2 regions of the Streptomyces sp. NPDC085524 genome follow, and region 1 is predicted to be linked to the other one. Evidence: riboswitches for the same ligand, from Rfam matches in the RefSeq annotation. Region 1 holds a riboswitch; the other holds the start of a gene.
The links. Region 1 has a riboswitch for cyclic di-AMP ahead of ACIGFK_RS30845 (M23 family metallopeptidase). Riboswitches for the same ligand answer to the same signal wherever they lie in the genome.
Positions count from the first base shown of each region.

Region 2: linked by a shared signal. The riboswitch ahead of ACIGFK_RS27500 (transglycosylase family protein) and the one ahead of ACIGFK_RS30845 (M23 family metallopeptidase) in region 1 are both predicted to bind cyclic di-AMP.

Region 1 covers NZ_JBITTH010000024.1:40,175-43,374, reverse strand. Annotated here, with positions in the region: gene ACIGFK_RS30850 (M16 family metallopeptidase) at 1-1,016, shown strand, start outside; cyclic di-AMP (ydaO/yuaA leader) riboswitch at 1,237-1,396, shown strand; gene ACIGFK_RS30845 (M23 family metallopeptidase) at 1,409-2,209, shown strand; gene ACIGFK_RS30840 (GntR family transcriptional regulator) at 2,396-3,073, shown strand.
Region 2 covers NZ_JBITTH010000019.1:164,566-167,765, reverse strand. Annotated here, with positions in the region: gene eno (phosphopyruvate hydratase) at 1-788, opposite strand, end outside; gene ACIGFK_RS27500 (transglycosylase family protein) at 1,064-1,759, opposite strand; cyclic di-AMP (ydaO/yuaA leader) riboswitch at 1,762-1,933, opposite strand; gene ACIGFK_RS27495 (transglycosylase family protein) at 2,210-3,200, opposite strand, start outside.

The DNA.
Region 1 (3,200 bases):
GCCTGCTCGCCGAGGCGCTGCGCGCACCCGCCTTCGCCGACAGCGAGGTCGACCGGCTGGTGCGCAACCGGCTCGACGAGATCCCGCACGAGCAGGCCAACCCGCAGCGCCGGGCCGCCAAGCAGCTCTCCAAGGAGCTCTTCCCGGCCACCCTGCGGATGTCCCGCCCGCGCCAGGGCACCGAGGAGACGGTCGCCCGGATCGACGCGACCGCCGTACGCGCCTTCTACGAGGCCCACGTGCGCCCCGCCACCTCCACCGCGGTGGTGGTCGGCGACCTGACCGGCATCGACCTGGACGCCGTGCTGGCGGACACCCTGGGCACCTGGACGGGCGACGCCGCCGAGCCGCTCCCGGTGCCTCCGGTGACCGCGGACGACACCGGCCGCGTGGTCATCGTGGACAGGCCCGGCGCCGTCCAGACGCAGCTGCTGATCGGCCGCATCGGGGCGGACCGCCACGACCGGGTCTGGGCGGCCCAGGTGCTCGGCACGTACTGCCTGGGCGGCACCCTCACCTCCCGCCTGGACAAGGTGCTGCGCGAGGAGAAGGGGTACACGTACGGCGTGCGCGCCTTCGGCCAGGTGCTGCGCTCCACCGCGGACGGCAAGGGCGCCTCGATGCTCGCCATCAGCGGCTCGGTGGACACCCCGAACACCGGACCGGCCCTGGAGGACCTCTGGAAGGTGCTCCGCACCCTCGCGGAGGGCGGCCTGACCGACGCCGAACGGGATGTGGCGGTGCAGAACCTGGTGGGCGTGGCCCCGCTGAAGTTCGAGACGGCGGCCTCCGTCGCCGGCACCCTCGCCGACCAGGTCGAGCAGGAGCTCCCGGACGACTACCAGGCGCAGTTGTACGCCCGGCTCGCCGAAACGGGCACCGTGGAGGCCACTTCGGCGGTCGTGAACGCCTTCCCGGCGGACCGGCTCGTCACGGTCCTGGTGGGCGACGCGTCGGTGATCGAGGAGCCGGTGCGCGCCCTCGGGATCGGTGAAGTCAGCGTCGTCACCAACTGAAGTGACCCACTGACGCTCCCAACTGGCGCCTGACCGGCGCTTCTTGAAGGGGCCCGGGCGGCTTGGCCGCTCGGGCCCCTTTTGTCTGTTTCGTGGCGAGGTTGCTTGTTTGCGGTGTGGCGTACGCAACAAAAAGGCGTGTCTGTTTGGTGATTGGCTGATGATCCGCCTAGCGTCGGCCGTGCTGTCCGTCAGTTGTACGCGCCGCATCCGCGGCACCGGGCAGCGATCGCCGAGTCCCCGTCAGGCGCGAGCCTGGGGAGCCGGGGACCCACATCAGTCCCTGGGGTGAATCGGACCCCCTCGCAAGAGGAGGCCCGTAGGAGACCTTCCTGCTCCGAACCCGTCAGCTAACCCGGTAGGCGAGAAGGAAGGAAAGGATCAGCCCCTTCATGGCGTTTGGCAGTCGTCCCGCCGGCTCCGGTAAGCACCGTGGTTCCAGCCGTCTGAGCCGCAAGACCGCCGGTTACGCCGGCATAGCCGCCCTCGCCACCACCGGCGTCGTCGGCACCCTCGCCGCCCCGGCCTTCGCCGCGGACAACGGCGCCAACGAGCACCAGGACAACGCGCTCGGCGCGGTCGTGGTCGCCGAGGAGCTCCCCGCCGACATCGCCGAGCAGGCCGACTCCCAGCAGCACGCCGCCGAGCAGGCCGCCGCCAAGGCGCAGGCCGAGGCCGACGCCAAGCAGGCTGCCGCCGAGGCCAAGCGCCTCGCCGAGGCCAAGGCGAAGGCCGAGCGCGACGCCGCCGAGCGTGCGGCCCGTGAGGAGGAGCGCAAGCGCCTCAACACCTTCGTGGCTCCGGTCGACGGCTCCTACGTCTCCACGCAGTACCACGCGGGCGGCGGCATGTGGTCCTCCGGCAGCCACACGGGCATCGACTTCCACGCCGACGAGGGCACCTCGGTGCACGCCGTGGGCGCCGGTGTCGTCGTCGAGGCGGGCTGGGGCGGCGCGTACGGCAACAACGTCGTCATCAAGCACAACGACGGCACCTACACGCAGTACGGCCACATGCTGCGGCTGAACGTCTCCGTCGGCCAGCAGGTCGTCGCGGGCCAGCAGATCGGCCTGTCGGGCTCCACGGGCAACTCCAGCGGCCCGCACCTGCACTTCGAGGCCCGTACCGGCGCCAAGTACGGCTCGGACATCAACCCCCTCGCCTACCTGCGCTCGCACGGCGTCGACGTCTGACCGACTCCTGCGCACCGCCTGCTCCACCGAAAGGCCCCGGCTCCCCGAGCCGGGGCCTTCGTGTTTCGGCGGGATTTCCGGATCTCCCCTTTCCGGCCGCTCTCGGAAATCATCGTGTGTTGCAATAGAGTCGCAGCAGTAGTGGCACCAATGAGGGTGTGAGTCGGAAAAAGCGGAGGTCCGGTCTTGCGTATTCCTGCGCACGCGGTATGCACGGCAATTCGCGACGACATCGTCTCCGGGGTCTTCGGGCCGGGCAGCAGACTGACCGAGGAGGTGCTGGCCCGCCGGTACGGGGTCTCCCGCGTCCCGGTCCGCGAGGCGCTGCGGACCCTGGAGTCCGAGGGGTTCGTGACCACGCGGCGGCACGCGGGGGCCTGCGTCGCCGAGCCGACGGAGCAGGAGGCGGCCGATCTGCTGGAGCTGCGGATGCTGCTGGAGCCGCTGGCCGCGGCCAGGGCCGCCCGGCGCCGCACCGAGGCGCACCTCAAGGTGCTGCGCGGGCTGGTCAGGTTGGGCCAGGAGCGGGCCAGGCGGGGCCAGGGGGAGGACCTGCGGTCCCTGGGCGGCTGGTTCCACGAGACGCTGGCCCAGGCCTCGGGCAGCCCGGGGCTGATCGCCCTGCTCACGCAGATGCGGCACAAGGTCGCGTGGATGTACGTGGTGGAGGCGCCGGCCCGGCCGGTGGAGTCCTGGGCGGAGCACGGCGCGGTGGTGGACGCCGTGGCCCGGGGCGACGCGGAGCGGGCGCGGGCGCTGGCCGCGGTCCACGCGGAGCGCGCGACGGGGGCGCACCGGCTGCGGATCCCGGCGGTGGTGAGCACTTCGCAACCTGCCGTAAACATGTCGAGCGGCCGGCATTAACAGGAGCCGTATACAAAGGACGGGTGCGAGTGCGCCGCCGGTCGAATTCGGATTCTCCGCGAATTCGCCGAGCGTGGTGCGGTCCGCTGTCCGCGCGTGGTGCCGGTGAATTCGGGCGCGCGGAATT
Region 2 (3,200 bases), on a different contig from region 1:
CGGGACTTGCCCTCGAACTCGTACTGGCCGTCCTTGTAGAACTCGGACGCGGCGACGTCCAGCGCGAGCGCGATGTCCGTGCCCGGGGTGTAACCGGCCTGCTTGATGGCCTCGATGATGAGGTCGAGCGCGGCGCGGTTGGACTCCAGGTTCGGGGCGAAGCCGCCCTCGTCGCCGAGACCGGTGGAGAGGCCCTTGGCGTGCAGGACCTTCTTGAGGGTGTGGTAGACCTCGGCACCCCAGCGCAGCGCCTCGGAGAAGGACTCCGCGCCGATCGGGGCGATCATGAACTCCTGGATGTCAACGTTGGAGTCGGCGTGCGACCCACCGTTGAGGATGTTCATCATCGGAACGGGCAGCAGGTGCGCGTTCGGACCGCCGAGGTAGCGGAAGAGCGGAAGGTCGGAGGCCTCGGACGCGGCGTGCGCCACGGCGAGGGAGACACCGAGGATGGCGTTGGCGCCGAGGGAGCCCTTGTTCTCGGTGGCGTCCAGGTCGATCATCGCCTGGTCGATCAGGCGCTGCTCGGTGGCGTCGTAGCCGACGAGCTCGGGGCCGAGCTGCTCGATGACGGCGAGGACGGCCTTCTCGACGCCCTTGCCGAGGTAGCGGTCGGGGTCACCGTCACGGAGCTCTACGGCTTCGAATGCACCGGTGGAGGCACCGGACGGAACTGCAGCACGGCCGGTGCTGCCATCGTCGAGGCCCACCTCGACCTCGACCGTGGGGTTGCCTCGGGAGTCCAGGATTTCCCGGGCTACGACGACGTCGATGGACGGCACGAGCATCTCCTTCTGGGATGTGACGCTGGGTGTGCGGCGGCATGTCAGGCCGTGGGACGGCCTTGCCGCTTAGAGCCTAACCGGCTCCGGGCACTCGGCCCGCCGACCGCCCGGGTCCTGGGACGAAAAAGGGCCCGAATACCCCCGTTCCAGGACATACAGCTGCGGAGGAAGGTGTCTTGGCCGTGCACACGCCGCCGCCCGGCGCGTGGAGGGGAAGGCGCGCCGGGCGGTGGGGCTGTCACGTGTGGTGAAGAAACCTGCGGCTATTGCCGCATCGTTCAGCTGAGCTTCAGCTTCTGACCCGGGAAGATCAGGTCGGCGTCGGACACGATGTCCTTGTTCAGCTCGAAGAGCTTCTCCCAGCCGCCCTTGACGCCGTTGGCGTCGGCGATGCCGCCGAGGGTGTCGCCGTCCTTGACCTCGTACGAGCCGTTGCCGGTCTTCGGGGCCTCGGTGCGCTCGGACCGGGTGGTCGGGGCCGGGGTCTCGGAGCGCTTGGGCTCCGTCTTCTTCGGCTCGGCCTTCTTGGTCTCGGTCTTCTTCGGCTGGGTCTTCTTGGTCTCGGTCTTCGGGGTCTCGGTCGAGCCGCCGCCCGTGTAGGAGGAGTTCGACAGACCCACGCCGCAGGACGGCCAGGCGCCCTTGCCCTGGCCCTTGAGGACCTTCTCGGCGATGGCTATCTGCTGGGACTTCGAGGCCTGGTTGGCCTGCGGGGCGTACGACTTGCCGCCGTACGCGGCCCAGGTGGAGGAAGAGAACTGCAGGCCGCCGTAGTAGCCGTTGCCCGTGTTGATGGCCCAGTTGCCACCGGACTCGCACTGGGCGACGCGGTCCCACTCGCTCGCGGTGGCGGCACTCGCGGTGCCCGCGGCCATCAGCGGCGCGGCGACGACGGCACCGGCGACACCGGCGAGCGTGGCGATGCGGACGGCCTTGGTGGCGCGACGGTGCTTGCCCTTGCCGGAAAGCAGCATGAGGTTCTCCTCACCGACGCCTACGAGGTGAGCTGTCGGGTTCGGGCGGATGAGTTGCCCGGCCGTGCGACCTAGCGCACGTCTTGACCCCTAGCCGGTTGCCGCCCGTCTCCGGACGGCCGTTCCCGGCACCTACCTTGGGTCCCCCGCTCCTGCCTTCGGCGCTTGACGCGACGACTGTTCCCCCCGTCCGCCGGCAGGACTCGGCGATGCGGTCGAAGGAGCCCGCGGTGGCGGGCGATTCAGAAGGTAGACAGGTCTCCCCCCGATGTTCAACGCGCCGCATCGGGGGGAGACGACCCCTACTTGCGCTCTCCCCAAGGGTGTTTGCGCAGGTGAGGACGGGGTTTGCGGAAGCCCCTGGGCGGGACACGCCAGTTGACCGGAAGAGACACATGTCTCATTCGAACGAAACGGACAATCAACTCTTTCCGGAAGGGTGAAGTGCCCTTATTGCGCGGTTAGATCCAGGTTCTGTCCGGGCTTGATCAAGTCCGCGTCCCCGCCGATGACCTGCTCGTTGGCCTTGTAAAGGGCGTCCCAGCCGCCCTTGACCCCCTTGGCATCCGCGATGGCCGTCAGGCTGTCGCCCGCCTTCACGGTGTACGTGGGCTTCGACGCGGCGTCAGAAGCCGCGGGCACCTCGGCCGCGGGCGCCCCGCGGTGCTTGCCGCTGCCCTCGCCGGGAGCGGCGAGCGGGGCCGTGGAGGCGTCAGGGGCCGCGGGGGCGTTCGGGTCCGCCGGAGTGGTGGCCGGGGGCAGGCCCGGGGTCGCGGGGGCCGTCGCGGGCGGGGTGGTGGACGGAGCCGTCGGGGTGCCCGGGTCCGCAGGCTTACCCGAGTTGCCCTGGTTGCCCTGATCGCCCGGGTTGCCTTGGTTGCCCTGGTTGTTCGAGTTGCCCGGAGCCGAGGGCTCCTCGACCGGGAGGTCGGCCGGAGGCATGACGGGCAGTCCGAGGTTCGGGCCGAGCGGGCCGTCGGCGATCCCCGGGGTCGGCGCCCCGAAGTCGGTGGACGGCGGCACGGCGCCCGAGTTCGGCACGGCGTCGTCCGGGCGGGAGGGCGCGGGGCCGACGGTCCCGTGGTTGCCGGGCTGGCCGGGGTCGACCACGGCGGCGGGGCCCTGCGCGTCCAGCCCGGCGGGCGCCGCGCACATCGGCCACGCCTGCGGGCCCTTCGCGGCGAGCACCCGCTCGGCGATGGCTATCTGCTGGGAACGGCTGGCGAGGTCGGCCCGCTCCGCGAAGTCGAGCCCGCCGGCCTCCCGCCACTCCTCCTGGGTGAACTGGAGCCCGCCGTAGGCACCGCTGCCGAAGTTGGCGCTCCAACTGCCGCCGCTCTCGCATTCGGCGACCTTGTCCCACGTGGACGTGTCCGCCGCGCTCGCGCCGGTGGCGGCGAGCAGCGGCAGAGCCAGCGCGGAGCCGGTGACTCCGGCAGTG